DNA from 4 places in the Paenibacillus jiangxiensis genome. Region 3 is predicted to be linked to each of the others. Evidence: riboswitches for the same ligand, from Rfam matches in the RefSeq annotation. Region 3 holds a riboswitch; each other region holds the start of a gene.
The links. Region 3 has a riboswitch for thiamine pyrophosphate ahead of ACI1P2_RS30550 (ABC transporter substrate-binding protein). Riboswitches for the same ligand answer to the same signal wherever they lie in the genome.
Positions count from the first base shown of each region.

Region 1: it holds a riboswitch for thiamine pyrophosphate, as region 3 does, so the genes downstream of both, thiC (phosphomethylpyrimidine synthase ThiC) here and ACI1P2_RS30550 (ABC transporter substrate-binding protein) in region 3, are expected to answer to the same signal.
Region 2: it holds a riboswitch for thiamine pyrophosphate, as region 3 does, so the genes downstream of both, thiM (hydroxyethylthiazole kinase) here and ACI1P2_RS30550 (ABC transporter substrate-binding protein) in region 3, are expected to answer to the same signal.
Region 4: it holds a riboswitch for thiamine pyrophosphate, as region 3 does, so the genes downstream of both, ACI1P2_RS19565 (thiamine phosphate synthase) here and ACI1P2_RS30550 (ABC transporter substrate-binding protein) in region 3, are expected to answer to the same signal.

Region 1 is NZ_JBJURI010000035.1:27,863-33,493, forward strand. It holds gene ACI1P2_RS26275 (helix-turn-helix transcriptional regulator) at 1-288, shown strand, start outside; gene ACI1P2_RS26280 (effector binding domain-containing protein) at 361-1,143, shown strand; gene ACI1P2_RS26285 (hypothetical protein) at 1,422-1,568, shown strand; gene thiC (phosphomethylpyrimidine synthase ThiC) at 1,629-3,407, opposite strand; TPP riboswitch at 3,656-3,768, opposite strand; gene ACI1P2_RS26295 (IclR family transcriptional regulator) at 3,865-4,608, opposite strand; gene ACI1P2_RS26300 (alpha/beta hydrolase) at 5,236-5,631, shown strand, end outside.
Region 2 is NZ_JBJURI010000006.1:162,312-167,942, forward strand. It holds gene ACI1P2_RS08630 (C40 family peptidase) at 1-348, shown strand, start outside; gene thiE (thiamine phosphate synthase) at 437-1,048, opposite strand; gene thiD (bifunctional hydroxymethylpyrimidine kinase/phosphomethylpyrimidine kinase) at 1,114-1,935, opposite strand; gene thiM (hydroxyethylthiazole kinase) at 1,941-2,747, opposite strand; TPP riboswitch at 2,885-2,989, opposite strand; gene ACI1P2_RS08650 (cold-shock protein) at 3,416-3,616, shown strand; gene ACI1P2_RS08655 (cold-shock protein) at 3,724-3,939, shown strand; gene ACI1P2_RS08660 (alpha/beta fold hydrolase) at 4,012-4,830, opposite strand; gene ACI1P2_RS08665 (TM2 domain-containing protein) at 4,946-5,365, opposite strand; gene ACI1P2_RS08670 (TM2 domain-containing protein) at 5,365-5,631, opposite strand, start outside.
Region 3 is NZ_JBJURI010000055.1:12,201-17,831, reverse strand. It holds gene ACI1P2_RS30570 (TatD family hydrolase) at 1-539, opposite strand, end outside; gene ACI1P2_RS30565 (ABC transporter ATP-binding protein) at 536-1,357, opposite strand; gene ACI1P2_RS30560 (ABC transporter permease) at 1,470-2,246, opposite strand; gene ACI1P2_RS30555 (MTH1187 family thiamine-binding protein) at 2,243-2,536, opposite strand; gene ACI1P2_RS30550 (ABC transporter substrate-binding protein) at 2,564-3,613, opposite strand; TPP riboswitch at 3,750-3,860, opposite strand; gene ACI1P2_RS30545 (bifunctional 2',3'-cyclic-nucleotide 2'-phosphodiesterase/3'-nucleotidase) at 4,260-5,631, shown strand, end outside.
Region 4 is NZ_JBJURI010000021.1:46,736-52,366, reverse strand. It holds gene ACI1P2_RS19575 (serine/threonine-protein kinase) at 1-222, shown strand, start outside; gene ACI1P2_RS19570 (ABC-F family ATP-binding cassette domain-containing protein) at 380-1,930, shown strand; TPP riboswitch at 2,063-2,172, shown strand; gene ACI1P2_RS19565 (thiamine phosphate synthase) at 2,306-2,905, shown strand; gene thiO (glycine oxidase ThiO) at 2,967-4,109, shown strand; gene thiS (sulfur carrier protein ThiS) at 4,106-4,309, shown strand; gene ACI1P2_RS19550 (thiazole synthase) at 4,311-5,078, shown strand; gene ACI1P2_RS19545 (ThiF family adenylyltransferase) at 5,078-5,631, shown strand, end outside.

The DNA of each region.
Region 1 (5,631 bases), on a different contig from region 3:
CTGCCCTGGCAGCAAAGCTGGAACAAACCGGATAACCGGATAAGGCTGGTGCTTCGTTTCAGTCCTGACGGGGCCCATCTTGCCGAAGAATGGTTTGGCCATGAGACTTTGGAGGAGGAGAATGACGGGAAAATCATCGTAACATGCTTCTTCCCGGAGAACGAGTGGCTGTACGGCTTTATCCTCAGCTTTGGCAAACACGTGAAAGTGCTTGAGCCTCCGCACGTACGGGACCGTATTCGCGCTATGGTGCAGCAGATGCAGCATAATTACGATGGCGCCACCTGAACATGACAGTAGGCTGTCACGTTCGCCTCTATATACTGTAGGAGCATATACAGTGCAAAGGAGGCAAATGAAATGAGAACTAATGAACAATGTCAAAGCTGCGGCATGCCTATTCACAGTGAAGAGCTGGCTGGTACGGCTGCAAACGGAAGCCTGGTCTATGACTACTGCAAATACTGCTATCAGAATGGGGGCTTTGCCCAGCCTAACATCACGATGGAGGATATGATCCGGTTGAGCATCCCTTTTCTGCTGCAGGAAGGCTGGGAAGAGGAAGCTGCGAGAAACATGCTGCACAAGTCTCTCCCCTTATTAAAACGCTGGGCCGATCAGGAAAAGGAGACTCCTGTATCTCCTTCCATCCAGCCTCTAGAGTTTGTTGAAAAAGAAGCCTTTACACTGTCGGGGAAGGCGGTCCGCACAACCAACGCCGCAGAAATGTCCGGACAAGGCCTCATTCCCGGTCTATGGGCTTCCTTCTTTCAGGAAAGCACGGAGGTTAGGCCCTCTGATCCCATTTACGGATGCTACACTGACTACGAAAATGCAGTGTTCGGACAGTATACCTTTCTGCTGGGAAGTGCCGTGTCTCAGGGTGAAGAGATTGCGGATGAGCTGAATTCAGTTACTCTGCCTGCCGCCAGATATGCTGTCTTCCGGACCGAATACGGACCGCTTTATCAAGTTGTAGCCGAAGCCTGGCAGCACATATGGCAGTGGTCTGCGTCTGTTCAGGGGCTGGAACGAACCTTTTCCGGAGACTTCGAGCTGTACAATGAGTTCGCCGGAGATGCCGGGAGCGGACAAGCGGACATTTATATTGCAGTGAGAGAAAGCACCGTTCGACAGTGCTAAAAAATGTTGCATAAATCTGATAATTCCGATCCATCCAACGGGGCCTGCAGGTCCCGTTTTTTTATAGGCAATTTTGCATGCATTAAGCCGTTTTTACCACCATGATTATCCTAAACACAAGACCTTACTACTGTTTTTGGCAATTGCAGTTTTAAACCCTGTAACCTTCGGGTATTATTGAACATCTAATAGATAACCAACCCCAAACGATCTCTGAATTAGGCTCAAATACCTGCATACCTACTATACCTACTGTACCTGAAGAGGAGGAAGCGAAAATGAACTATAATGTGACGATACATACACTGATGCCGTTTAATCCCCAATACCCGAGACCCACAACATCGGCCAGCAAGAAAGAAGACAGCAATGAGAAAAAGATCAGCTTCCAGGATGTTTTAAAAGAGAAAATGATGCAAAAATAGGCGCCACTTAAAGGGCGCCCTTTACATTTACAGCAAAGCTTTTATCTATCCATTATGGTATTACCTGCTCCGTCCTTCGCGATATTCCAGCGCCTTTTCCTCCAGGCCTGCAGTAATCGCCTCTTTCTCGCTGATTCCCTTCTCTGCGGCAAATGCCCGGATATCCTGTGTGATGCGCATGCTGCAAAATTTCGGGCCGCACATCGAGCAAAAGTGCGCGTTCTTCGCTCCCTCGGCCGGCAGGGTCTCATCATGATACTCAAGCGCGCGCTCCGGATCGAGGGACAGATTGAACTGGTCGCGCCAGCGGAATTCGAAGCGTGCCTTGGACAGCGCATCATCCCGCTGCTGCGCTCTTGGATGGCCTTTGGCGAGGTCCGCGGCATGGGCGGCGATCTTGTAGGCGATCACCCCTTCACGCACATCGTCCTTGTTCGGCAGGCCAAGATGCTCCTTCGGTGTGACATAACAGAGCATGGAGGTTCCAAACCAGCCAATCATGGCAGCACCAATCGCCGAGGTAATATGGTCATACCCGGGAGCGATATCCGTCGTAAGCGGACCCAGCGTGTAGAATGGCGCTTCCTTGCAGATTTCCATCTGCAGATCCACATTCTCTTTGATTTTATGCATAGGCACGTGACCAGGCCCCTCAATCATCACCTGTACATCATGCTTCCAGGCAATCTGTGTCAGTTCGCCCAGCGTCGCCAGCTCAGCCATTTGAGCTTCATCGTTGGCATCATAAATGCTGCCCGGACGCAGGCCGTCCCCGAGTGAAAAGGCGATATCATAGGTCTTCATAATTTCACAGATCTCTTCGAAATGTGTGTACAGAAAGTTCTCCTGGTGATGGGCCAGGCACCATGCCGCCATGATGGACCCGCCCCGCGAAACAATGCCCGTCATTCGCCTGGCGGTCAGCGGAATATAACGGAGCAGCACGCCGGCATGAATCGTAAAATAATCCACGCCCTGCTCCGCCTGCTCAATCAGCGTATCGCGGTATACTTCCCAGGTCAGCGCTTCGGCCTCCCCATTGACCTTCTCCAGTGCTTGATACAGCGGCACCGTTCCGATCGGCACAGGAGAGTTACGGATGATCCATTCGCGCGTCGTATGGATGTTGCGGCCTGTCGACAGGTCCATCACCGTATCCGCCCCCCATCTTACGGCCCAGGTCATTTTCTCCACCTCCTCCTCAATGGAGGAGGTCACCGCCGAGTTGCCGATATTTGCGTTGATTTTGACATGAAAATGGCGTCCGATCAGCATCGGCTCACTCTCCGGGTGGTTGATGTTGGAGGGCAGTATGGCCCTTCCGCTGGCCAGCTCCTGGCGTACGAATTCCGGCTCAACCCCCTCCCGGATCGCCGCAAATTCCATCTCCGGTGTTATCATTCCCCGGCGGGCATAGTGCATCTGGGTGACATTACGTCCCGACAGCGCACGCAGCGGCCGGCTGACAGCGCCCGGAAACTCCTCGGCAGTGCGAGTCCCGGCCCGAAGTCCGTTATCCTCCGGCTTCACAGCCCTGCCCTCATAGCGGGCAGCATCCCCTCTCTCTTCAATCCACGCCCGGCGCAGCTTAGGCAGTCCCTTGCGGATATCCGCCTGATACGACGGATCAGTCATGGGACCGCTTGTGTCGTACACACGCAGCGGGGCATTATGCTCAATCCCCTGCGGTGTATGGGTGTCATGCAGTGTTATCTCTCTTTCAGGCACGAGGATACCCGGTCTTGAGCCCTGGATATAGACCTTGGTGCTGGCCGGGAAGGCCCTGATGGCCGTGTTGACGCCGCCCACTGCTGCTGTTTTCCGTTTGCTCTCTGTCATTTGTTTGTTCCTCCCGAGTCGTCATATTCCTCATCGGGATCATACCGGAGAAAAACCGATGCTGTCGGCCTGCTGCAAAATACGGACCAAGCCCGCTTCCTTGTCCTTGCGGCGGGCGGCGGTATAGAGCGAATTTTGCAGTTAAATGAAAAAGCCGGTTCCCGAGGGAACCGGCTTTATGCAAACAGGCCTGCATGCAAAGCAATGGCATATACCATGGCTACTGAACATGCTGCCCACTTCTATGATTCATTGGCCGGTTACTTCCCTACGCTGGTATGATCCAGATCAGGTGCAAAGGGTCCGGAACCTGGAACGGTTCCATCTCAGCCCGGTATTACGGGCCCCCCCAGTAACTTCGGCAGCTTCATGCCGCCGATCAAAACTATGCTGTTCACAGACGGATGGCTCCGCCTTCCAATTCAGGTTAGCCTAAAAGGAACGGTTTGGCAACCCCTTAAGGAAGCAGCATGCCCATTTCCTTGCCTGCCTCCACGATAACAGGAGCAAATTCATGCAGGGTCTCGGGCGACAGCCTGCTCACCGGCCCGGAGACGGAGAGGGCCGCTGTGATCTCCCCGCGATGATTCATAATCGGGGCGGATACGGCCGCGGCTCCGGGCTCGCGCTCTTCATAGCTTGTGGCATAACCCTTGGCCCGTATTTCCTCAAGCTGCTTCCAGTACGCTTCATCTCCAGCCAAAGCCTGCAGCTCGGGGCCCTTCTTCAACTGCTCCAGCTCCTCCGATGAAGCGAATGCCACCAGCACCTTGCTTGACGCGCCTACGGACAGAGGCATGCGGGCTCCGACGGTAGCTACGCGGCGTATGGCTTGCGTACTCTGTACAGCCTGAATACGGATACGTTCATCTCCATCCCGTATATACAGGCTCACCGTTTCCCCCAGGCGGTCGCGCAGCTTCTCCATCAATGGCAGGAGCAGCACCGCCGGGTCCTCATTGCGCGACATATGGGTCGATAGCTCCCAAATCCGAATGCCCAGCCGGTATTTCTCCGTAGCTGCATTGCGGATGACAAAACCTCTTTCCTCCAGCGTCGTGAGCAGACGGTGAACCGTGCTTTTGTGCAACCCGATCTTTGCCGCAATTTCCGTCAGCCCCAAATCGGTAGCCTCCGTAAAACACATCAAAATGTCCAGGGCCCGTTCGACAGCGCGGACAGTCAGCTTCCGGTCCTCCACGGCCATCCCCCCCTCTCTTCCTCGTATTAAGCAATATTTGGGACTCAATCTAGAAACCGGTGCTTGACCAATCGGGTTATCTCTAATAATCGAGTCTATCCGGTACAATCTTTACTAACGGTCGTCATAGCGGTTATTCGGCTGAGAAAGGCAAAGCTTCTTTTCTAACGGTTGTGCATGCGCTTATATAAAGCGAAACACCCCTTTACCTGTGGAAAAACGGGAAATAAGCTCGCTGGCAACCGCTATATCTTCTAATCCCCCGTTTTTCCCCAAATAACGTCGCTCATAACCGTTAGCATTTTGCGCTTTTATACACTCTCACACCTATTCCCCGGTTAAGCATCGCTTTCTGTTTTGATCCCTTTTCAACAGACTAAAAGTGTCTGCAGACAGTCATTTTTTCAGCTTATTCGTTTCACCCAATGAAACTTGGTTACATAAATTATATAAAATTTCAGGACACACTGTAAACTGTTTTAACAGCCACGCGGTATATTAATAAAGAGGAAAATATTATCATTTGCTGTCGAATTGACTTTGTTGCTGCGGCCTTTTACGATTAAGTATGTGGCGTTGTTACAACAAGCCCGAATGAACTCTATCAATGATCAAGGAGGCTCTTCCATGATTGCGACACCCCAGGGCGGCACATCCGTGCAGCCTGCTGTCAACGAGCCGTCCGCCCAGCTGTCACCCCGGTTAATCCGGTTCAAGCATATCATTATCGCGCTTGTATTGTCGGTTGTATTCTTTTTAATGTTTTGTTTTATCGCGTTGCATGCGTATATCGTCTGGTTTTTGTCCAATCCGACCGTAGCCCCGCTGTATTCCAATCCGCTGCAGGCCAAGGACATGGCATACGAGGAAGTCACCTTTCCCGCCAAAGACGGCAGCCGCATGATGCAGGGCTGGTATATCCCTGCGCCGAATTCCAATAAAACGATTGTCTTTAGTCATGGGTATGGCGCAAACCGCGAGGAAAGCTGGATTCCCATGTATGATCTGGCCCATTATGCGCAC
Region 2 (5,631 bases), on a different contig from region 3:
TCAGGCACTCCCTACGAATTCGGTGCTCCGGGTTATGCAGAGCATCATACTTTTGACTGTTCTTCTTTTGTACAGTATGTGTTCAATCACTTCAATGTAGAGCTTCCCAGAACGTCTATCTCGCAATCCGAGGTGGGCACAACGGTGGCGCAGCAGGATTTGCAGCAAGGGGATTTGATGTTTTTTTATACGCCGGGACGATATGAAACGAACCGTACCGTCGGTCATGTAGGCATCTACGCGGGAAATAACAAAATTCTGCACACCTACGGGGACCCTGGCGTGACGGTTACCGACTTTGACGATTACTGGAAGGGACGTTTTCTGTTCGCAAAAAGAGTTCAGTGAAAAAGCAAGCTGTGTAACGGGGCTGCTTCAGCCCAGAGAGAGTGTGGCGGCTTAGGGCAGCCCCTTTTGCTGCTCCATCATCTGCTTTCTAGGAGATCTTGCCGTACAGGGCAGCAAAGGCTGCCGCCGCCCGTCCTGGCTCATTGGCTTGTGAAATCGCTGAAATGACGGATACTCCGTCTGCTCCGGCGGCAAGAACAGGCGAAGCCTTCTCGGGTATGATTCCGCCGATGCCGACGAGCGGAATGGCGATGCCGTGGCTGCGCAGCCCCTGAATGAGGTGCGGGCCCTGTACGGGACGGGCATCGCTTTTGGACTGTGTCGGATACATGGGACCAACGCCGAGGTAATCTGCCCCGTCGGAGATAGCGCGCTCGGCTTCTTCCACCGTGTGTGCGGACACTCCGACAATGGTGCTGTGCCCTAGCCTGCTGCGCAGCATAGCGGCTGGCGCATCCTCTTGTCCGACGTGTATACCGTCGGCTCCGAGCGCAGCCGCCATGTCCACATCGTCATTGACGATGAAGGGCACGCCGGCTTCCCTGCAGACCGCTTGGAGCTCCCGCGCCAGCTCGTAAGCCGCCTGCCCGGTTAGAGCGCCGGGTCCCTTTTCCCTGAATTGGAACATGGTGACGCCACCTGCGATTGCTTTACGAAGAACCGTCACAGGATTCCTGCCGGCACAGTTGACACTGCCCATAATGAAATACACGGCAAGCTGCCGGCGCAGTCTGCCCGGATCGATGCGTTCGTTAAAGGAGCCGTTCAATTCAGCACACCACCGTTCTGTGAACGTCTTTGCCGATAGGCAAAATGGTTTGTCGGTCCATGGCCTGATCCGATGCCGAGGCTGTCCTCAATCGCAGCCTGAATGAAATCCTTGGCCACCCGCACCGCTTCAGGCACAGAAAGCCCCCGGGCGAGACCGGCCGTAATCGCTGCGGAATACGTGCATCCCGTACCATGTGTCGCCTCTGTATGAATCCGCGGACTTTCAAACACCGTAAATACCGTGCCGTCATACAGAAGATCCCTGGCTATCTCCCCTCCGGCATGGCCGCCCTTCATGATGACCATATCCGGTCCCATGTCGTGGATGCGCCGTGCCGCTTCCCTGATGTCTTCGGCTTTGTACAGCTTCATGCCTGTGAGCATTTCCGCCTCGGGCAGGTTCGGGGTAATGATCAGCGCATGCGGTAGCAGGTCGCGGATCAGGGTGGCAGCAGCGTCGGCCTGCAGCAAAGGCGCACCGCCCTTGGCGACCATAACGGGATCGATGACGAGATTGCCCCATCCGTAATGGGCGATTCTATCCGCCGTCGCCTCAATGATATCCGCGCTGAACAGCATGCCGATCTTTACAGCATCGGGCGTCAGGTCTTCGCCAATTGAATCAAGCTGGCGGGCGACCGCTTCCGGCGTGAGCGGGAAGACTCCCTGCACACCCAATGTATTCTGCGCGGTAGCTGCCGTGAGCGCGGACATGCCGTAGACGCCAAGCTCCTGGAAGGTTTTGAGATCCGCCTGAATGCCTGCGCCGCCACCGCTGTCGGAGCCGGCAATGGTTAGTGCTTTCGCTGTCGTCATATCGCTTACCCTAAGCTTTCCGGCACCAAGGTGATGGAGGATAGCCGCCTTAGGCTTTCTTCATCCACGAGGGACAGCTGATTCAGAAACTCGATCTGAAAGCTGCCCGGTCCCTGGGCTTCCGTGCGTGCTGCTGCAAGTTCCGCAGCGACACCATAGAAGGAAACCGCCTCGGCCGCCGCTTCCAGCCGCCGCTCGCCAGCCACAGCCAGGAATGCCGCTACGACCGAGCTGAGCAGGCAACCGGCTCCGGTCACCTTGGTGAGGAGCGGATGTCCATTGGCAATGAGATAGGTCGTGGCCCCATCGGTGACGATGTCTTCCTTTCCGGTAGCAATGACGATACAATCCAGCTTGTGGGCGGCTTTCCGAGTGAGCTCAAGCACATCCCCCGAGCCTTGACCAGCGTCAACACCTTTAACCTCCCAATACTCGCCGGCGACATTGGCGACTTCAGCGGCATTGCCGCGCAGCGCCGTAATGCGTACATCAGCAACCAGCTGATGAGTCGTAACCGAGCGAAATGGAGTAGCTCCCGCACCGACCGGGTCCAGCACGACCGGGATCCCATGGGTATTGGCAGCTTGCCCGGCAAGGGTCATCGCCTTGATGGAATGGGGGTTCAACGTGCCGATGTTCAGCGAGACGGCACCTGCCATTGCGGCGATATCGGCCATCTCCTCGTGCGAATCCGCCATAAACGGCGAAGCTCCCAACGCCAGCAGTCCATTGGCAGTAAAATTCGTGACCACCATATTAGTGATGTTGTGAATGAGCGGATTTTGTTCCCTTACTTTAGTCAGGAATTGCATATCTTATTCCTCCCTCAATAAATTAATGTTTGATTTCTCCGCTGTACGGCTCCTTTTACACGCAAAAGACCCGTCCATTTCCGGAGGAAACGGACGGGTCCACAAAAAATAATCAATACAGGCCGATTGATGCCGCTGGACGTTTCGTCTCACTTTCCTCCGCTGGTATGATCCAGATCAGGTGCAAAGGGTCCGAAGCGTACAGCTTCGTCTCAGCCCGGCAGGCTCCCCTAGTGATTGAACAAGTCTCTATTCGATTATAACTGCATATACTATATACATGTTGACCGGAGAATGTAAAGGTTCAAAAAAATGCAGAACATTTTTTCAGAAGGGGGTATAGAAACGGGAAAGCAGGAAATAAATAAGATAGGCAAGTGTCCCCTAAAAACTTGATAATAACCAGACACGATGGCGATACAGGGAAAAAGCAGCGTTACGTAAGCATCTCCGTTGATCGAATACATAGGAGAAATTGTTATTTTTCGCTAGCTGGTAATTGTATTCTAAGTGTGCTATAATGTAATTATTGGAATACGACGGACCTGCATTCGCATATTGTAGAGGGTTGTTGTCTTGGGTTAAGGGTAACCTTGTACAATATGTGAATTTTTATTTTTGAAGAAAAATAAGAGGTCATATAAATATTTACTTGGAGGTATTTCCACATGCAAACAGGAACAGTTAAGTGGTTTAACGCAGAGAAAGGCTTTGGTTTTATTGAGGTTGAAGGCGGTAACGATGTATTCGTACACTTCAGCGCAATCCAAGGCGACGGTTTCAAAACATTGGACGAAGGCCAACGTGTTGAGTTCAACGTTGTTGAAGGAAACCGCGGACCACAAGCTGAGAACGTTGTAAAACTGTAATTCTGCCCTGCTGCCCCGAACTCTTGTTTGGGGCTTTTCTTTTCTGGGGGAGGGACAGATATCTTTAAATCGCTTTACAACAATTCATGGGAAAAGAGGGGACTTTCATGTACAATTCGCGCAAAAAACCAATGGAAGAGACTCCGGAGGAGATCACTGTAATTTGGTCTTGCACCAGTGATACGTGTAAGGGATGGATGAGAGATAATTTTGCATTCTCTGCCCAGCCAACCTGTTCTCTATGCGGTTCCGTGATGGAGAAAAGCGAGAAAAAGCTAGTCGTGCTTGTCAACACCGCCTTCCCGCCAGCCAAGAACAGTTAAGATTACAGCTATTATCAATTTATTTAAGACACCGGCCTTGGCCGGTGTCTTTTCCATATGCGGTAAAGAGGATCAAGAGGATTGGGGATGCTGCAGAATATGCAGCAGCGTACGATTGAACAGCTCCAACTCGTCATAAAAGACCGCATGGCCGCTATGGGCGAAGCGGATCAGACGCGACCCGCGAATGCCCTGCTGCATTTGGAGCGCCAGCGGATACAGCGCGATTTGATCAAGCTCGCCGTGCAAAATCCAGGTTGGTGCATGAATGCGCGCAAGGTCAGGGCGCAGGTTTTCATCCCTGAAGGTGCGGGCAGCCGCAGCGGTGCCGTGCAGAGAAGCCTGCAGTCCGAGGTTTTGTGTCCAATCCCTGAAGTAGGGGCTGATCTTGCTGGCGAAGAAGAGCTCACCGAAATCATGCAGCATCTGCGGCCGGTCGCGATAGGTCTGCTCTATCAGCTTGGTAACGTCGGAGGCGGGCAGGCCATAAGGAAAGTCGGGTCTCTGAGTCAGGGAAGGAGCGGCAGCATCCAGCAGAATGAGCTGGGACACACCGTATCCCTGATGGCGGCTCATGTATCTGATTGCAATGGCTCCTCCTATGGAAAAGCCGACCAGTCTGACGCCTTGCAGTCCGAGTGCACGGATGACGGCAAAGACATCATCAGCCAGACGGTCGTAATGGTAGCCATGCCACGGGTGGTCGGACTGCCCGAATCCCCGCATATCCGGCATAATGCAGCGAAACCCGTAAGCCGGCAGCAGGGAGCTCTGATATTCATACATACGGTGGTTCAGCGGCCAGCCATGCAGCATCAGCACAGGCTGCCCCGCCCCTATATCTTCAACAAATACCTTAACGTTCGGCTCTACATCGATATAATGTCTCATACAGTTCAGCCCTTCCGCTATTAAAAGTCACTTTCCCTATGATACATATGTCGAAGAAAGGCCCCGCAGACAGTAAAAAAACTGTGCGCCCGAGTTTCCTCAGACGGACAGTTTTTTACACTTCTATTCCTTGATGTTTATTCGTTAAACGCAGCTGATAAAGTTGAGCCATAATATCCTCTTCCGCCCGCTGGTTCCACTCACGCACCATTCGGGGCATCAGGAACAGGTCGACGATGACCCACACCGTCAGCGTCCCGCCGAACAGCACCAGCAGAATCCCTGACAGCATCATGAACGCTCCGCCTTCCACTTCCAATGTAATGGAGAACGCTATATAAAAGATAAATGCCAGAATAAACAGGACAAGCTGAACAACAGCTGTGGCAACTCTTTTCAGATAAAAACGGTGTACGCCCAAATGCCCTCCGATCAGCATGAGGTAGGCGAGTGCAAGGGACTTTTCCGTATCCCGCATGGCCGAATTTAAAATCAGCATCTCATTGACGGTTAACTGGTCTTTGGTCAGCTTCATTAGAATACCACATGGTTATCATGATTGTTATAATTGTTATAGTTATCAAAGGATCTTCTAGACGTAATTTCATGGATCAGCCGGTCTTCCACTCTTTCGTTGTGCTCTTTAACCCATGTGTGGATAAGGAACGCATCCACAATCCACCAGATCGAGGTAATAATCAGTCCGACCATGGTGATTGAAAGGATCAGTTGCGCGACGGCGCTGCCGGTTCTTTTCATGTAAAACCGATGAGCCCCGAAAACGCCGAGGAAGTACCACAG
Region 3 (5,631 bases):
CGGGCCATCCGTCGGGTGGTGGCCGGACTGCCCTTGAACCAATGGAAATGGGCTCTGGTGACCTGGTGCTGTTCAAGCAGCGTACAGGCGATATCTGCATCCTCGTACACGGCATGCAGCACTACGGGCTTGTCATGCCCTTTGGCAAACAGTATGAACCGCTCCAGAAGCTCAACATAACCGCTTTGGTCAAAAGAAGTGCCCTTGCTCACTGCTTCCTGGGCGGTGTAATAAGGCAGTCCGACTTCTCCCACGGCGACCATGCGGTCCACGTGGCGTTCCATCCAGCCGAAAAGCTCCTCCTGCCCGGATACGCCGGGCAGAGGCTGTTCGGGATGAAAGCCGAACGCGGAAAAGATCGTGCCGGGCCGTTCGAAAGCCAGGCGCAGATTGGCTTCGCATGACGGAAGATTCATGGAGACGGCGATGACCGCTTCTACGCCGCTTTCGCCCATGGACGACAGGAGAGCTTCCCGATCCTCATTTGAGTAGCTGTCCAGATGAATATGGGCGTCGATTAAAGGAGCAAAATGGCTCATACGGTGTCACCTTCCCATGCGGCTGTGATTTTTGCTTTTTCCTCCCGCATCCGGCGGCTCAGTTCATGCTTCAGTTCCACAAAGTCCTTGTCAGCGGTTATATCCTCCCGGCGCGGCCTTGCAAAAGGAACGTCCACCACCTGCAGCACCGATGCCGGTCTGGCGGACAGCACATAGATGCGGTCTGACAGCAGCAAGGCTTCCTCGATGCTGTGCGTAATGAACAGCACGGAACGGCGGTTGTGCTCCCACATCTGCAGCAGCCACTGCTGCATGTCCGACCGTGTCAGCTCGTCCAGCGCGCTGAACGGCTCATCGAGCAGCATCAGCTCCTGCGGGCTCAGCATGGCCCGCAGAAAGGCCGCGCGCTGCTGCATTCCCCCGGACAACGTGTGCGGATATGCATTGGCGAATTTCCCGAGACCGACCTCGTCCAGCCGGCGACGAGCTTCCTCACGGGCTTCGCGGCGCGGCCCCTTGCCCGGACCCGGTGCGTTTTCCTGCCCAAGCAGGACGTTGTCCAGCGTCGTCCGCCACGGGAACAGTGCGGGCTGCTGCGGCATGTAGCTGATCCGTCCGCGCGTGCCCGTTACATCCTCGCCGTCCATATAAATATGTCCCTGATCCGGTGTCAGCAGCCCGCCGATCAGATGAAACAGCGTGCTTTTGCCGCTGCCGGAAGGACCGAGCAGCGAGACGAATTCCCCTCGTTCAACGGTCAGAGAAATATCCTTCAGCACGGGGAGCTGATTTTTCCGCTGCCGAAAAGCGATGCTCACCCGATCTACATTCAGGGCTGCTTTTTCTCCGCCACCCATGCCGTTACTTTCCTTTCCATCCAGTTGAAGCTCTGCGGACAGACCATTCAAGCTCATCTTCTCATACTCCTTCCTTCGCAGACGGATTCCGCATGCCAAGCCGGTTGATTTCCTATTTTTGCTCAGGCCGCCATCTGATCAGCAGCTTTTCGATCAGTGCAATGATCAGGAACATGATCAGGCTGAGCACAACGATAATGGCAATGGCAGCAAATACACGGTCCGTGCGGTAGGCTGATTTTTGCAGCAGCATATAATAGCCGATCCCTTCGCTCGCCCCGAGCCATTCGGCCACGATAGCCCCCATCACGCTGTAGGTGGCCGCTATTTTCATGCCTGAAAATAGGGGAGGCAGTGCATGCGGCAGCTCAAGCTTGCGGAAGATGCGCATCCGGCTTGCCCCCGACATTTGCATGTAGTTCATCATCAGCCGGTCCGTTTGCGTGAGCCCGTCCAGGGCGGCAACGACCACAGGAAAGAAGCAGACCAGCGTAATAACCATCAGCTTGGGCAGCAGGCCGAAGCCGAACCAGATCATCAAGAGCGGTCCCAGTGCTATGGTGGGGATGTTCTGGCTCAGAATCAACAGCGGGTAGAAAGCCCGCTTCAGGAAAGGAACAAGGTGCAGGAGAACGGCCAGCAGCAGTCCGACGGCGCTGCCGATCGCAAAACCGCTCAGCGTAAGCCTGATGGTAGCCCAAGTATGCTGCGCCAGCAGGCCGGATTGAGCGGCCGCTTCGGCGGCAATGTCCGCCGGACTCGGCAGCATCCAGGGCTCAATATGCAGGAAGACCGCCGCCGCCTGCCATACCGACAAAAAGAAGAGGACCGCCACAACGGGCGGCCATACGCTTCTGAACACGGAATAAAGGCTCTCCTTCCGGCTCATGGACGGTACTTCTCGGTTAGCTTGTCCATGCTGATTCCGTTCGGATTGTGGGCAATTTTGATCTGGGAAATCACACTTGGAATTCCCGCTTCAGTGAGCGCTGTGTGCATCTCCTTGACAACGTTCAGCAGCTCGTCCAGTTCACCCTCCAAAGTCGTCTCCAGCGGATTGACCTGATGCTTGACGCCTGAACGCTGGATCACCTCGATCGCTTTGTCGACGTAAGGAATGGTGTCCTCTCCGCCAGGGGTTTTGGGAATCACCTGAATACTCAACAATGTGTTAGCCATGGAAAACCGTCTCCTTTCCGGGTCAAATCAGGATTTGCCGTCTTTGGGCAGGAAATCATTGGTGAAGGCTTTGTCAACCTCCAGCGGCTTGTCAAGCAGCTTGCGCTCGTACATCCAGTCGGCATAGTTCTTCCATACCTCCGCCTTCTGGACGCCCCACTGCGGAGCATCGTCCTGATAGCGCGGGCTCAGCCATTTCTGGCTTGCCAGTACAAGCTCTTTATCCAGTTCAGGGACAGCCTTCGATAAAATTTCAGCCGCCTTCTCCGGTTGGTCAATCGCATATTGGTAACCTTTGGCCGTAGCGCTCATGAACGCTTTTACAAGCTCAGGATCGCTGTTGATGGTCTCTTCATTTGTAACGATGACCGGTGTGTAATAGTCCAGACTCTTGGAGTAGTCCTTGACATATAGCATATCAAGCTGCTCGCCGCGCAGCTCGGCTTCAATTCCTGTCCATGCATAGAAAATCCAGGCGAAATCGATATCACGCTTGACTGCGGTGAAGTAATCCGCATCACCCATGTTGATGTTTTGGACCTTGCTGACGTCCCCGCCATCCAGATCCATGATGGATTTCATGACAGCCTCCTCAACCGGGGAGCCCCAGCCGCCGTATTTCTTGCCTTCAAAATCCTTGGGGGACTTGATGCCGCGGTCCACTGGAGCGGCAAAACCGGAAGTATTATGCTGAATCACGGCCGCAATGGAGACGAGCGGAACGCCCTGTGTACGAGCCTGGGTCACGCCTTCCTGGTAGCTGATGCCGAACGGAACCGCATTGGAGGCGACCATTTGATCCGCGCCGCCCTCTCCGGGCTGAACAATCTCCACATTCAGACCGGCTTCTTCATAGTATCCCTGGTCTTTGGCCACATACAAGCCGGTATGGTTGGTGTTGGGGGTCCAGTCCAGCACCACCTTTACGTCTTTCAGCTTCCCGGACGCCGAACTGCCGCTGCCGGAAGGCCCGGAAGCGTTCGTATCCTGTGGAGCGGACGATTGTCCGCCGCAGGCCGTCAGGATCAGGAGCAGGGAGCATACCGCTCCAAGACCCCATTTTTGCAAAGAAAACATACTTTCTTCTCCCCTTTTCATTACCCGTACTCTCCTGCAATGCTTGTCATCTGCCGTGATCCTGCAAAAAAAAAAGCGCCCCGTTGTCCGGGACGCCTGTAATCTACCAAAGGAAAGGATGACGATGCTCAAAAGACATGTCATTCTGTAGCGATTCCTACGCTGGCATTACCCAGATCAGGTTGTAAGGGTCAGTGTCTGGGGACACAATCTCAGCCGGCCGATTCCAGCACCCCTGGCAAGTGTATGAAGGAGCATCAAGACGGCAAGATACTGCCTTGAACGCTCCGCATTGTTGAAGATTTTGCGGGCTCTGTAATGATGAACTAACGTTGATTATATGCTTTCCCGGCCGGAGTGTCTAGAGGGGAAGGGGAGATTTAACGGACCTGGAGTAGGCACAATCTTCCTTTAGGTTACAATATGTTACATTAACTTACACAGGGCCGTGGTTTGTTATAAAAACTCTATTCATTTAACCGTAGTTCGATTAGAATGAGTATCAATCAGGTGATTTTTGGGATAGGATTTACAAGGGATGTGCACCGATTTTACATACATAGATTACAATCATTGATTGTGAGTCTTGCCGCCTGCCTATGCAGGGATAAATCGCCTGATTATTTATACATAGGAGGGGTTAATCTTGAAATTTCGGAAAAAAGGGTTGAAAAGTCTCGCAGCGACAATTGTGGCGTTCAATGTGCTTGCACTGCCGGCCGTGCCGACCTGGGCTGCTGAAGGCAGCGCTGAGGTAAAGCTGCGTATTATGCAAACGACCGACCTGCATGTGAACCTGCTGAACTATGACTACTATACGGACAAGCCGACAGACGAATACGGGCTTGCCAAGACAGCCACACTCATCAAGCAGGCGAGGGAGGAAGCCGAGAACAGCATGCTGTTTGACAGCGGCGACCTGATTCAGGGCAATCCGCTCGGAGACTATGTGGCCAAAATCGACCCGCTTAAGGACGGAGAAACCCACCCTGTATACAAAGCAATGAATCTGCTGGACTATGATGCCGCCACGCTGGGCAATCATGAGTTCAACTACGGTCTCGATTATCTTCAGAAAGCCCTTAAGGGTGCCGATTTCCCCTACATCAACGCCAACGTATATGCAGATGACGGGGACAATGATGAAGGCAATGATAAAAACTATTTTACTCCATACCGGATTATTGATAAAAAAGTCGTTGACGAGAATGGGACGGAGCGCACGCTTAAAGTCGGGGTGATCGGTCTGCTGCCTCCGCAGATCAATCTATGGGACGAGGCTAATCTGAAAGGAAAGGTCATTGCCAAAGATATTGTGGAGACGGCCAAAAAATTTGTTCCGCAAATGAAGGCGGACGGGGCGGACATCGTGATTGCGCTCGTGCACAGCGGATATGAGGACACCCCCGAGACTCCGAACATGGAGAATGCGGTTAAATATTTGAGCCAGGTGGATGGCATTGATTCCATCCTGTTCGGCCATGCTCATAAGGTGTTTCCAAGTGCAGCTTTTGAAGGCATGTCAGGGGTTGATGTGGAAGCCGGAACGATTAACGGAATGCCAGCTGTTGAATCCGGTTATTGGGGAGACAACCTGGGCGTTGTCGACCTGGATTTGGAATTGAAGGATGGCAAATGGACAGTCGCAGACTCGCAATCCGTTGCCCGCCCGATCTATGACAAAACCAGCAAGGCATCCCTGGCTGAACCGGACCCGGATGTAGTGAAAGCCGTTTATGAAGAGCATACCAAAACGCTGGAGTATGTGCGCGGACCGGTCGGTAAGACAACCGCTCAGATCAACAGCTATTTTGCCCTTGTTCAGGACGACCCTTCCGTTCAGATCGTAACCAATGCGCAGAAATGGTATGTGGAGCAGAAGCTTGCCGGAACCGAGTATGCAGGCCTGCCGGTGTTGTCTGCAGGAGCGCCTTTCAAAGCAGGCGGACGTTCGGGAGCTTCCTATTATACGAACATTCCTGCAGGCACGATCGCCATCAAGAATGTAGCAGATCTCT
Region 4 (5,631 bases), on a different contig from region 3:
CCGCAGCAGAAGTGGAGCTTCTGCCTTCCTTTGGCGACAAGCGAGGCCGCCCGCCGCCTTGGAAAAGAGTTGAGTACAAGCAATGTCTATGCGCTCCCTCTTCATCTGGACCCTTTTGAGCCATATGCAGAAATGGACTCGGCTTTGCAAGCTTTGTTCAAGGATGTGATCCCTGAATCGAAGCGGAGAAAACCGTTGTTTGCTTCCTTCCGAAGATGGTGAGACTACGCAGTGCAGATCAGGCAATGCATTTTCGTTTTGACGGTTCCGGTAAAGCTGCCACTTATGCTACAATAGGGCTTTGAAAGCAAACCCGAAGTCATATTGAAGTTTATGGATCGCGTTTACAAGTAAACGCTAAAGGAGCTAGCTAACGGAAATGAGTTTATTAACTGTAGAAGACGTTTCCCATAATTTCGGGGACAGAACATTATTCAAGAATGTATCGTTCCGCCTGCTGCCGGGAGAGCGTGTCGGTCTGGTGGGAGCCAACGGTGTCGGTAAATCGACGCTGATGAATATTTTGACAGGACAGCAGCTGCGTGACAGTGGCAAGGTTGAATGGACGCCGAAGGTTCGTTACGGTTATCTGGACCAGCATACGAAGCTGACTCCGGGAAAGACGGTGCGTGATGTGCTCAAGGATGCGTTTCTGCCGCTGCTTGAGCTTGAGAAGGAACTGAATGCGATCACGGATAAAATGGCCGAAGCCACGCCGGAGGAGCTTGAGGTGCTGCTGGAGCAGATGGGGGAAATCCAGGAGCAGCTGGAGATCGGCGATTTTTATCTGATTGATGTGAAAGTGGAGGAAATGGCCAACGGGCTTGGACTTGCTGCAATCGGACTGGACCGCGATGTAGCCTCTTTAAGCGGGGGGCAGCGCACGAAGGTGCTTCTTGCCAAGCTGTTGCTGGAGAAGCCGAATGTGCTGCTGTTGGACGAGCCGACGAACTACTTGGACGTTGAGCATATCGAGTGGCTTACACGTTATTTGAAGGACTATCCTTATGCCTTTATGCTGATTTCCCATGATACGGAGTTTATGAATCAGGTCGTCAACGTCATTTATCATCTGGAGTTCGGCAAGCTGAACCGTTATACAGCTAACTATGAGAAGTTCCTTGAAATGGCTGACATTCAGAAGACGCAGCATATCGAGGCTTATGAAAAACAGCAGGAGTATATCAAGAAGCAGGAGGATTTCATCCAGCGCAACAAGGCGCGTGCTTCCACATCCGGCCGGGCCAAGAGCCGCGAGAAGCAGCTTGATAAGATTGATCGGATCGACAAGCCGGAAGAAGCGGCCAAGCCGACGTTCCAGTTCAAGGAAGCGCGGGCCAGCGGCAAAACGGTCTTTGAAGGCATTGACTTCGAGATCGGCTACAGCCACCCGCTGCTGCCGAAAATGTCCATTACCATTGAACGCGGCGAGAAGATCGCTATCGTTGGTTATAACGGTGTTGGCAAATCGACGCTGCTCAAAACAATTCTCGGAAAAATACCTCCGCTGAGCGGCAAGACCTATACTGGAGATTTTCTGTATCCCTCTTACTTCGAGCAGGAGGTTCGTCCTGAGCGGATTACACCGCTTGACGATGTGTGGAACGAGTTCCCGCATCTGAACCAACATGAGGTCCGTGCCCATCTTGCCCGCTGCGGGCTGAAAAATGATCATATTACCCGACCGCTGTCCGCCCTAAGCGGGGGAGAGCAGGCCAAGGTCCGCCTTTGCAAGCTGCTGATGCGTGAAAGCAACTGGGTGCTATTTGACGAACCGACCAACCATCTGGATGTGGTGGCGAAGGATGAGCTGAAGCGTGCGCTGAAGGAGTTTAAAGGCACCGTGCTGCTCGTATCCCACGAGCCTGATTTTTACAAGGATTGGGTAACGAGAGTGTGGAATGTGGAAGAGTGGTCGGCGAAAGCCTGATGTGCAGAAAAGTGCAGCTTTGGATTTTTCGGACTGAAATGTGCTGCACGTCTAGGCAAGTGAACCGGATTGTGCTACCATGAAATGGGATTACAAAAGCATATAAAGTCATACAGGCGATTCAACAAGTCTGTATCACACTGGGGGAGCCGCGGCTGGCGGCTGAGACGGAACAAATGCATTCCGGACCCTTCGCACCTGATCTGGATCATACCAGCGTAGGGAAGTGGACATTAGCCGAATACGGAGCAAATGCGGCCCGCTTATGAGCGGGGTGCTGTTCCTTGTAATCGGTGAACATTCAAGTTCAGCCGCTTCCTGACCGGAAGCGGCTTTTTGGCGTTCCCGAATCACTGTCATGGAGGCAACAAACTAATGGAACTTCATCTTATTACGGACGGCTGTCAAAGCGCTGAGCGAACGGCAGACATCATGCGGCTGCTCGAACCGGATATCGATCTGCTTCATATTCGGGAGAAACGGTTGAGCGCAGCGGAACTGTATGTATATATGTCCACGGTATCGGAGCGCGGCTGCTGCCCCCCGGCCAAACTTGCAGTCAATGACCGTGTGGATGCGGCGCTGCTGTTTGGTGCCGGGACGGTACAGCTCACCTCTCACAGCCTGCCGCTGCAGCTTGTGAAGAGGAAATTTCCGGAGCTGCGCTGCGGGGCATCCGTTCACTCGCTGCCGGAAGCGCTGGCTGCGGAGCAGGCGGGGGCCGATTATGTGCTGTTCGGCCATATATACGATACCGCCTCCAAGCCCGGGCTGCCACCGCGGGGGCTGAGCAGCCTGGAAGAGCTCTGTCGTGCCGTCTCCATACCGGTTATCGCGCTTGGCGGCATTCAGCCTTGGCATGTACGGGACATCAGGCGGGCAGGCGCATCAGGAATCGCTGTGATGTCAGGCATCTGGAAGGCGGAGAATCCGGCAGAGGCGGCAAAGGAATACAGAAGTTTGCTCATGACTTGAAGCAGGGTGTTTCAGATCAGTTGAATCCCGATGAACACAGGAAAATGGGAGGAGGAACGACATGGGCTATTCGGCAGACTGTGCTGTGATCGGTGCGGGAGTGATCGGCAGCTCCATCGCCTATCAGCTGGCGAAGCGGGGCTTCAAAACGATTCTGATCGAAAAATCGGTCCCGGGACAAGGGGCCACACGGGCGGCGGCCGGAATGCTGGCCGCGGAGTGCGAGGCTTTTGCCCACCCGCAGCTGGCCGCATTGGCGTTGCGCAGCCGCAATCTGTTCAGGGAGCTGGTACGGGAGCTTGAAGGGATGACAGGACTGGTGACTGGTTATACAACCACGGGTTTCGTCCTTCCTGCCCGGACTCCGGAGGAGGCGGCACGCTTGTCGGCCATGGCCGGGTACAAAGATGGATCAGCCGTGGAATGGTGGGATGCCGCAGAGATTTCCAGAAGGATTCCCGGCTTGACAGGACAGGCGCTCGGGGGCTTGTTCCGCAGGCGGGAAACCCAGCTGCTTCCGCAGCGGCTTACACTGGCGTTGGTGGCGGGGGCGGAAAAGCATGGTGCCGAACTGCTGACGGACACAACAGCAGAAGGCATTCGGATCGTCGACGGAACGATACGCGGTGTAAGAACGAGCAGGGGGGACATTGCTTGTCCGAATGTTGTGATTACGGGAGGACTTGGGGCATCAAAGCTGCTTAATAACTACGGCCTAAGTCTGGGGCTGTATCCTGTCAAAGGAGAGGTTGCTGCCGTCACTATGCCCGCGAGCCCGCTGAAGTATACCATTTATGGGGAGGATGTTTATCTGGTGCCAAAGCCGGACGGGGAGCTGTGGATTGGTGCAACGAGCAAGCCACGCGAATGGGGAACGGATGTATCCGCAGGCGGACTGATGCAGCTGCTGTCCCGCGCTGCGGGCTGGCTGCCGGACATCGGGGAGTCGTCTTTTCTGCGAGCATGGTCGGGATTAAGGCCGCAGACGGAGGATGGCCTCCCTTTCATAGGCCCCGTCCCTGATACTGCCGGCCTTTACGCCGCTTGCGGACATTACCGCAACGGAATTTTGCTGAGTGCGGCGACAGGGGAAGCCATCGCGGAGATGATGACAGGCCGTACGGCGGAGCAGTTAAATTTGACGGCCTTGTCTCCGGAAAGAATGAAAAGGCAGCCTGTTGCTTCCGAGGAGGGATTGCGATGAGGCTTATTATTAATGGCCAGGAAATGATTTTTGATGTGGAAGTGCACAATGTGGACCAACTGCTGAATGCATTGGACCTGCGTGTCAAGACGGTCGTCGTCGAGCTGAACAGGCGCATATTGACCAAGGAAGTTCATGGCGAAACCGCATTGAAGAACGGGGATCAGCTTGAAATCGTACATTTTGTGGGAGGCGGATAATATGCTGCACATTGGAGATAAAACCTTTAAATCAAGACTGCTGCTCGGGACAGGAAAGTTTGCGGATCTTGAAACGCAATTGAAGGCCGTTCAGGCCTCGGAAAGCGAGATCCTTACGTTTGCCGTACGGCGCTTGAATTTGCAAGAGAAGGGACAAGGAAACTTCCTGGACATGCTGAATCTGTCCAGCTTCACGCTGCTTCCCAATACGGCAGGAGCGGCAAACGCCGCTGAAGCTGTCCGCATTGCCAGACTGGCCAAGGCGTCCGGTTTATGTGATATGATAAAAGTCGAAGTGATCGGGGATGACAGAACGCTGCTTCCCGATCCGATTGAGACTCTAAAAGCTTGTGAAATGCTGCTTGCTGAAGACTTCATTGTGCTTCCTTACATTTCTGACGATGTTATATTGGCCAAAAGACTGGAGCAGCTCGGCGTACACGCCGTCATGCCGGGGGCTTCCCCCATCGGTTCGGGCCGGGGCATCCTCAATCCGTACACATTGGAGCTCATTATCGAACAGGCTTCGGTTCCTGTCATAGTGGATGCCGGCATCCGTTCGCCTGCCGATGCGGCGCGCGCGATGGAGCTGGGCTCGGACGGGGTACTGCTGAATACGGCAGTGTCCCGCGCGGGGGACCCTGTTGCCATGGCGGAGGCGATGAAGCTCGCGGTAAAAGCGGGCAGACAAGCGTACAAGGCGGGCATGATTCCCGTTAAACGTTATGCTTCGGCAAGCAGCCCTACAGAAGGGATGGTTACATCATAATGAATGAACGCAAGACAGCGGTGCCGGCAGATTACGAACCCTCCGCTGCAGAAGCCGCAAAGGCCGCGGCCGACCGCTACTCACGCCAGGAACGCTTTGCGCCATTCGGCAGGGAGGGGCAGCGGAAGCTGCGTGCTTCTCATGCGCTGATTATCGGAGCAGGGGCGCTTGGCACAAGCATTACCGAGACGCTCGTCCGTTCAGGAATCGGCACGGTCACCATCGCAGACCGCGATTATGTCGAGTGGAGCAATTTGCAGCGGCAGCAGCTCTTTGCGGAGTCGGACGCGGTGCAGCGGATGCCCAAAGCGATCGCGGCCAAGCGACGCCTGGAGCAAATTAATTCCGAGTGCCTCATCCATGCCCATGTGCTTGATATCGATGGCGAAGCATTGGAAGAGCTGGCAGCGGATGTGGATATCATCATGGATGCTACCGACAATTTTGATACAAGACTGATCATCAACGATGTGGCGCAAAAGCTCGGTGTGCCGTGGATATATGGCGGCTGCGTGGGCAGTTATGGAATTACCTTCACCATTATTCCCGGAGA